2 regions of the Mucilaginibacter ximonensis genome follow, and region 1 is predicted to be linked to the other one. Evidence: riboswitches for the same ligand, from Rfam matches in the RefSeq annotation. Region 1 holds a riboswitch; the other holds the start of a gene.

Region 1 (4,384 bases):
CTCGTCCAGCGACGGCGTGATCAATCCGCTCAGGCCAATAATATCTACCTGTTGTTTCTTAGCTTCGTCTATGATCTTTTGAGCAGGTACCATCACGCCCAAATCAATAACTTCAAAGTTATTACAAGCCAGTACCACACCTACAATGTTTTTGCCGATATCATGTACATCGCCCTTTACAGTTGCCATTAATACTTTACCGGCATTGGCCCGACTAGCGCTAGCGTCGCCGCCTTCAGCTATCATTTTTGCCTTTTCAGCTTCGATGAATGGCAGCAGGTAAGCCACGGCTTTTTTCATTACCCGGGCCGATTTTACCACCTGCGGCAGGAACATTTTACCGGCACCAAACAAGTCGCCCACAATATTCATCCCATCCATAAGCGGGCCCTCAATCACATCCAGCGGGCGAGGATATTGCTGACGCGCTTCTTCCACATCGGCATCCAGGTACTCAATGATGCCTTTTACCAAGGCATGCGATAAGCGCTCGGTAACAGGGCCTTTGCGCCATTCTTCATCACGCACTACCTCTTTACCCTTGCTTTTCACGGTGTCGGCATACTCCACCAAACGCTCGGTAGCATCAGGGCGACGGTTCAACAACACATCCTCTACCAGTTCAAGCAACTGCTTGTCAATCTCTTCATAAACCTCGAGCATACCGGCGTTTACGATACCCATATCCATACCTGCTTTGATGGCATGAAACAGGAAAGCCGAGTGCATAGCCTCGCGCACCACGTTATTACCACGGAACGAAAAGGAAATATTACTCACACCACCGCTTACCTTGGCGTGCGGTAAGTTTTGTTTGATCCAGCGAGTAGCTTCAATAAAGTCAACTGCGTAGTTATTGTGTTCTTCCAGACCAGTCGCTACAGTAAGGATATTTGGGTCGAAGATGATATCCTGCGGTGGAAAACCAACTTCATTCACCAGGATGTCGTACGACCGTTTACAGATCTCAATACGGCGCTCGAGCGAGTCGGCCTGACCGGTCTCGTCAAAAGCCATAACCACGGTTGCGGCGCCATAGCTTAATATTTTGCGGGCATATTCTTTAAACTTGTCCTCGCCTTCTTTCAGGGAGATAGAGTTCACGATGCCTTTACCTTGTATACATTTTAAACCGGCTTCAATAACCGACCACTTTGACGAGTCGATCATGATAGGCAGTTTAGCGATATCCGGCTCAGACGCTACCAGGTTCAAAAACTTCACCATTACGGCTTCAGAGTCGATCATCCCCTCGTCCATATTGATATCAATTACCTGGGCGCCACCTTCTACCTGCTGGCGGGCCACAGTCAGGGCCTCTTCGTAGTTCTCGGCCAAAATCAGTTTCGAAAACTTTGGCGAACCGGTAATATTGGTACGCTCACCCACATTCACAAAAATGCTTTCGGGTGTAATGGTTACCGCTTCTAAACCGCTTAAACGCATGTGGGGCTCAACCTCGGGCACCAAACGCGGCGAATATTTGACAGCGCGCTCGGCCATGCAACGGATATGGTCGGGCGTGGTGCCGCAGCAGCCACCAACAATGTTCACCAGTCCGGCCTGCATAAAATCATCAATCTGGTGAGCGGTTTCGTGCGGGGTTTCGTCGTACTGACCAAACTCATTAGGCAAACCGGCGTTAGGATAGGCCGAGATAAATACATCGGCTTTTTCAGAGAGCTCCTGAATGTGCGGACGCATTTCGCGGGCGCCTAAAGCACAATTCAAACCAACCGACAGTAAGTTGGCGTGACGTACCGAGTTCCAGAACGCCTCCACGGTCTGCCCTGAAAGGGTGCGCCCCGAAGCATCAGTAATGGTACCTGATATCATAATCGGCAAGTGCTTGCCGGATTCCTGGGCATATCTGTCTGCAGCAAACAGCGCTGCTTTTGCGTTTAGTGTATCAAAAATGGTTTCAATCAGCAGTAAATCCGCACCGCCGTCAACCAAACCACGTATCTGGTCGTAATAAGCATTGGCCAGATCATCGAACGTAACAGCGCGATAGCCTGGGTCATTCACATCGGGGGATAAAGAAGCAGTACGATTTGTCGGACCCACGGCACCGGCCACGAAGCGTGGCTTATGTGGTTCCTTAGCTGTAAATTCATTTGCTACCTCGCGCGCTAACCGTGCACCCTCATAGCTCAGTTCATAAGCCAACTCCTCCATTTTATAATCAGCCAGTGATATAACCTGGGTGCTGAAGGTGTTGGTTTCAATGATATCGGCCCCGGCATTAAGGTATTCGGCATGGATAGCCTTGATCACATCCGGGCGGGTTATATTCAGCAGGTCATTATTACCCTGCAGGTCGGTAGGATGATCTTTAAATCGCTCCCCGCGAAAATCCTTTTCAGTTAATTGGTACCGCTGGATCATGGTACCCATTGCACCGTCAATAATAAGAATGCGCTTTTTTAATTCGTCTTTTATATTCATTGTTGAGATGTGAGATATGAGATGTGAGATATGAGATGAAATTCTCGTAATCGCCATCCAATCTGCAATTAACACTTGTAGAAGCTTAATAAAAACATGGAATAAGAAACCAAATGCGGTCCCATATCTCACATTTCATATCTCACATCTAAAAGAGCCTTATAAAGAAAATCGGTTGTGTTATTGACTTTCACTTATCCGTCTCATCTGCCAGCTTGCAGAATGAGTAGAATGTAGCACCTTGTAAAGCTACAGGTTGCTAAGACATCGCCGGGTCCAATCCCTCCGTCTTTCTCTATAAGCAGCGCAAAGTTGCGCAAAAAGTTAGTAATAAACAAGTCACATTCGGCCCTCTAAATCTCCCCCGGTAGCGGAGACTTTTTGATTGATATTTTAACCTGCTCTTCCGAGGGGGCTGGGCTGAGGCTATGCGTTGGCCAGCTGTTTTATTTGCTTAACACCTGCGGCCTGCATGGTTAAATGGCCATTGTAAACACCTCCGGCTTCAACCAATAAAGTTACCGTAGCAATGTCGCCGGTGGCCTTAATTTCAAGCGATTCTACCGTGATATTGCCCTGTACGGTACCGTAAACCACCATTTCTTTAGTGACTACGTTGCCGGTTATCAGGCCCTTTTCGCCCAAAATCAGGCCTTCAGCTACCTGTACGTCTCCATCTATCTGTCCGTCAATACGTGCCACTGCCGGGGCGGTTAAGCTGCCGCCTACAACACAATCCGCGCTTATAAGTGTAGCTATCGCGTGGAAATCTAAAGCTGCTTTATCTTTCTTCGAAAAAACGCCCATCGGTTGTGATCAATTATTAAGGGTGAGAAATTTAACCGGATTTACAGGCTTTCCGTCTTTACGTACTTCATAATGCAAGTGATTACCGGTTGAGCGCCCTGTCGAGCCAATCTCGCCTATTTTATCACCCACAGATACCTGCTGCCCAACACGGCAGGTTATACGTGATAAGTGCCCGTATAAGGTTTCGTAACCATTTGAATGAGCCACGCGCACACAGTTACCGTAACCACCCATCCACCCGGTAGATACCACGCGGCCGTTAGCTGTAACACGGGCCGCATCGCCCCGTTCGCCCCTAAAATCAATGCCCGGATGAAACTCAGCGTGCTCACTATTGAACGGATCGCTTCGAAAACCAAAGCTTGAAGTCATGGAGCTTATCTTGGGGTAGCCCATCGGCGTAAATGCAACAGCGTTAACTACATGGGTAAGGTAATCGTTATACGCCATGTAAACTTCTTTATCAGTTAGTTTACCGGTAGCTGCATTAGCGTCTCCGCCAACCGCCTTGGTCGAAAAGCCGCGTAATCCGCGTTTTCGAAGATAATCGTTAATATTTTTAAGTTTTGATTCTATCGCCTGGATATAGGTCTGGGCTGTCAGCTTTTCGCTTTGCTTTTGCAGTTCAACCGGAATCTGGCCTTTTAAACTTACAATTTGTTTAAGCAACAATTGCTTCTCTTGTTCTTGTTGCTGTATATTGTTACGTAATAAAAATATTGAACCTACTAAAAGTGCAATCATGCCAACTAAACCAATTGCATAATATTTTAAATGGGCGAGGTGGCGCGTACGTATCTGGATGGTTTTAGTACCCTGTTTGTTTTTATTTAAGATAACAATGGTACTAACGTCTTTTTGCTTAACTTTCATTTATGACTTAACAATTAGGGGCTTGCAATTTAAAAAAAGGCGTCTAACAAACAATATTAATTTTAAAACAATTGATTGTTTAGTTTGTATTGCCCTTTGTCAGCAAGATGTTATTATTACGAATTTTAAAACAGTGTTGTTGTCGATTTATTATTTTTGCAGACAATTTAATTTTAGAATTAATACACACCATATGATGTATCCAGAATATTTAGTAACCCCAATGCGCGAAGAACTTACCCGCGTTGGTTTT
Region 2 (4,384 bases), on a different contig from region 1:
GTTGCAGCGCAATAAGCTGAGGCAAATAAGTAGCTATCATTTTTTTACTGGCCGATACCACATTTTTGCCGGTTTTTAACGCCGTCGACACAATATCAAAAGCGGCCTCAGTATCGTTTATCAATTCAATGATGGTATTGATCTCGGGGTTGTTTAGCAGTTCGTCTTTGTCCGTAGTAAAATAATGTTCTGGCAAAGAGCGCTTTTTTGAAGCGTCTTTGATGGCAATCTTTTTTATTTCAAGGTTTAGGTTTTTAGTTTTGATGATGTCGTATAGTCCCTGGCCAACCACGCCGAAGCCAAAAAGGCCAATATTTAGTTTCTTGCTCATTATGCAGTTTGTTGTAATTGGATGATCTTTCCTTTTACGTCTGTTTTAAAGAATGATGTAATAATGTTAGTTAATGCTTCTGTTTCTATCAAGAATCCGTCGTGGCCGTAGTAAGAGTCAAACTCAGCATAAGCCGATTGCGGGATGTGTTGAAACAAGTATTGTTGTTCCCCAATAGGAAATAATAAGTCAGATTTAATACCGATAATTAACGTGCGCGATATGATCTTGCTCAAAGCATCCTCAATGCTTGCGCGTTTGCGGCCAACATTGTGCGAGTCCATTGCTTTTGAAAGGTACCAGTAACTGTAAGCGTTAAAGCGCGCCACCAGTTTATCGCCCTGGTAGTTTTGGTAGCCTGATGCTTTGTAATTGTCAACAACATCGTTGTTATCCTCATGTTGTTTAATGCCGTAGGTTTTATAACCACGGTAGGATAGAAGCGCCATACTACGGGCCGCTTTTAAGCCTTTGATGCCGCCGTCAGGTTTATTTTCATAAAAAGTGTGGTCGGCAGCTATGGCAAGGCGCTGAGATTCATTGAAGGCAATGCCCCAAGGCGAGTGTTTAGCATTGGTAGCTATCAATATCAGGTTTTTGATAAACTCGGGTTCAACAATGGCCCACTCCATAGCCTGCTGGCCACCCAATGAGCCGCCAATCAACGTATGTATTTGGCTAATACCTAAATGTGCCGCTAATAACTGCAATGATTTTACCATGTCACGAACAGTTACCTGAGGGAAGGACAGGTAATAATTCTTGCCGGTTTGAGGGTTTACCGTTAGCGGGCCGCTTGAGCCATAACATGAGCCAAGCATATTGGCGCATACAATAAAATGTTCTTCAGGGTTAAAGTAGTAACCACTACCAAACAGGCCTTTCCACCAATCAAGCGCATCAGAGTTAGCGGTGAAAGCATGGCACACCCATACTACATTATCGCGGTTTTGGTTCAGTTTACCATAAGTATGAAAGCCTATCTCCAAACAGGGCAATACCTCGCCCGATTCAAATTCGAAAGGTTGTTCATGCTTAAATTTTTGTTCATTCATTTTACAGTAGTAAGCTCCCCGTTTAGGGGAGCTTTATTTGGTTTGTTATGCTAATTCGGTTTGTAGTTATTTTATTTTGTTAAATGCTTGTTCAAAATCTGCTTTAATATCATCAATATGCTCAATTCCTACAGCTACGCGTAATGATGTTGGTGTAACACCTGCCGAAAGTTGTTCAGCATCAGATAGCTGCTGGTGTGTGGTGGCTGATGGTTGAATAATAAGCGTTTTTGCGTCGCCAACATTGGCCAGGTGACTTACCAGTTGCAGGCTATCTATAAAGGCGCTTGCATTTTCTTTGTTGCCTTTAATCTCAAATGACAGGACTGCACCATAGCCGTTTTTTAAATATTTTTTAGCCAGATTGTGGTAAGGCGATGAAGGCAGTCCCGGATAATTTACCGAGTTTACCTGAGGGTGTTGTTCAAGCCATTTAGCCAGTTCTAAGGTGTTGTCAACATGGCGCTGCACGCGTAATGATAGGGTTTCTAAGCCTTGCAGCAGCAGCCACGAGTTAAATGGCGATTGCGATGCGCCAAAGTCACGCAAGCCTTCAACGCGGGCGCGAATAATAAATTGAATGTTGCCAAAGGGGCCGTTAATGCCAAATACATCGGCAAATACCAAGCCATGGTAGCCTTCGGAGGGTTCTGTGAATTGCGGGAATTTTCCGTTACCCCAGTTATAGTTTCCGCCGTCGACGATAACACCTCCAATTGAAGTGCCGTGACCCCCAATCCATTTAGTAGCCGACTCGACAACCACGTTGGCTCCATGTTCAAGCGGGCGAAATAAATATCCGGCAGCAGCGAAAGTGTTATCGACAACTAAAGGCAGGTCGTGCTTTTTAGCCAAAGCTGCCACCTCATCAAAATCGGCGATGGTAAAGCCCGGGTTGCCTATAGTTTCCAGGTAAATGGCTTTTGTTTTGTCGTCAATCAAAGCCGCAAGATTTTCGGCAGTGTCATCTTTAGCAAATCGGGCTTCAATACCCAAACGTTTAAAAGCAACTTTAAACTGGTTGTAACTGCCTCCGTAAAGAAAAGGCGAGGTTACAAAATTATCGCCTGCCTGGAGTATATTATTCAAGGCCAAAAACTGCGCCGACTGACCAGACGAGGTAGCCAGGGCGGCTACGCCCCCTTCTAATGCAGCAACCCTTTTTTCAAAAACGTCCGTAGTGGGGTTCATTATACGGGTGTAAATGTTGCCAAATTCTTTAAGTGCGAAGAGGTTTGCACCATGTTCGGCACTCTTAAAACCATAAGAAGTAGTTTGGTAAATAGGTACTGCACGTGATCCTGTAGTCGGATCGATTTCTTGACCGGCATGTAACTGTAGCGTTTCGAATTTTTGTGTAGCCATAATTTGTGTTTTAAAGGTTAATGAAAATTTAACAATTGTTTGGTGTCTGACAGTTGGCGGCGTTTAGCGACGAACTGAGCAAAGTTTTTTTTCCAGAATAGAAAAGGAAACCCATTAGCAACAGCCATGCATACAGCAATAAAAATTACTGTAAAAATGCATTGAGTGCTGCGAAGCGTTAATGATGTTTACTGGAATGGTTTGGTGGTGTGTTAAATTTTCCATGTTGTTAATTTATATTTCCCGGGATATTTACCGGGCCAGGAATTGGCACCTTCTCTAACTTTAGAGGGTTGCCAGCGGGTCACAGAGCCTGATCTCTCGCCGCTTCTTTATAAATCAAAACCTTATAAGGAATTGATCGTGACGTCAGTATTGCTACTGATTTGTGCCGCAAATATAGTTTGTTAACAATTATGCGCCAAATTTATTTTGATGAATAACGGCCTATCTGTAAATATACACCACTATCAGGTTCAAAACAGTGATTAATAGGCTACTCATAATTGAATTGACTTTATTTTTTTTATAGGATTGATTGCCAATAAATTAAAGGTCAAGTGAAAGGCCACAAATGCAGAATAAAGTATCCAGGAATCTTTTGCGTGATTTTCCGTGGCTGCCCAACCTAATAGAAAGCAGATCACGAAGAATATAAATACCAAAACTACAAATAACAGAATATTTATAATTCCAATTCTTAATATAATCTCGAAGTTATTTCTCATACATAATCATTATCCCAACGCTTGCGCTAAATCCGAAATCAAATCGTCAATATGCTCTAATCCGACAGAAACACGCAGCAAATTAAAAGGTGTCTTGGTATCCGGTCCTTCAACTGTTGCGCGGTGCTCTATCAAACTCTCTACGCCGCCCAAGCTTGTGGCTTTGGTAAACAATTTTACTTTGTTTATAATACGATGCGTGTCCTCACGATTGCCTTTTACGATAAATGAAAGCACGCCACCAAAACCACTCATTTGCTCTTTAGCAACTTCATGATTGGGGTGCGATGGGAGGCCCGGGTAAAGTACCCGTTCAACAGCCGGATGTTTATCCAGGAACCCGGCCAGTAGTTGTGCATTTTGTACGTGGCCGCGCATGCGGTAGGGTAGGGTTTTAATACTTCGTACCAAATAATAGCAATCAACAGGCGAAGGCACGGCGCCGCCCATGTATTGTACTTGTTTTATCTTTTGCCAAAAATCGTTGTCCTCGGCAGCAATTAAGGCGCCTCCCAAAATATCGCTATGCCCGCCAATATACTTGGTGGTAGAGTGCATCACAATATCAACGCCCAATTTTATAGGCTGCTGGCAAATAGGGGTTGCAAACGTATTATCGCAGGCCACTTTAATGTTGTGCTGTTTTGCTAGTGCCACAACTTTACGAATGTCTGTAACCTTAAGCAGCGGGTTTGATGGCGTCTCGATCCATATTAAACCCGTATTAGACTTTAAATACCCCGCTAAAACTTCGGTATTATTGATGTCGATAAAATCAAACTCTAATATACCTGCAAACAAAGTTTTAAGTTGGTTGCGTAAACCATGATACATATCGTCAGGGGCAATAATATGTGTGCCAGGTTGCAGGGCCTGAAAAACCGCCATACCGGCCGAGTTCCCGG

The links. A riboswitch is a leader RNA that binds a small molecule or an ion and turns the genes downstream of it on or off. The one in region 1 is predicted to bind S-adenosylmethionine.
Region 2: another riboswitch for S-adenosylmethionine. It lies ahead of ACFS5N_RS04005 (O-acetylhomoserine aminocarboxypropyltransferase/cysteine synthase family protein); the one in region 1 lies ahead of metH (methionine synthase).

What each region holds. Positions count from the first base shown of each region.
Region 1 is NZ_JBHUPD010000002.1:137,567-141,950, forward strand. Features, by position in the region: gene metH (methionine synthase) at 1-2,448, opposite strand, end outside; SAM riboswitch class I at 2,640-2,752, opposite strand; gene ACFS5N_RS08260 (bactofilin family protein) at 2,875-3,255, opposite strand; gene ACFS5N_RS08265 (M23 family metallopeptidase) at 3,265-4,131, opposite strand; gene ACFS5N_RS08270 (BrxA/BrxB family bacilliredoxin) at 4,328-4,384, shown strand, end outside.
Region 2 is NZ_JBHUPD010000001.1:883,347-887,730, reverse strand. Features, by position in the region: gene ACFS5N_RS04015 (homoserine dehydrogenase) at 1-331, opposite strand, end outside; gene ACFS5N_RS04010 (homoserine O-acetyltransferase family protein) at 331-1,386, opposite strand; gene ACFS5N_RS04005 (O-acetylhomoserine aminocarboxypropyltransferase/cysteine synthase family protein) at 1,453-2,751, opposite strand; SAM riboswitch class I at 2,983-3,092, opposite strand; gene ACFS5N_RS04000 (trans-sulfuration enzyme family protein) at 3,489-4,384, opposite strand, start outside.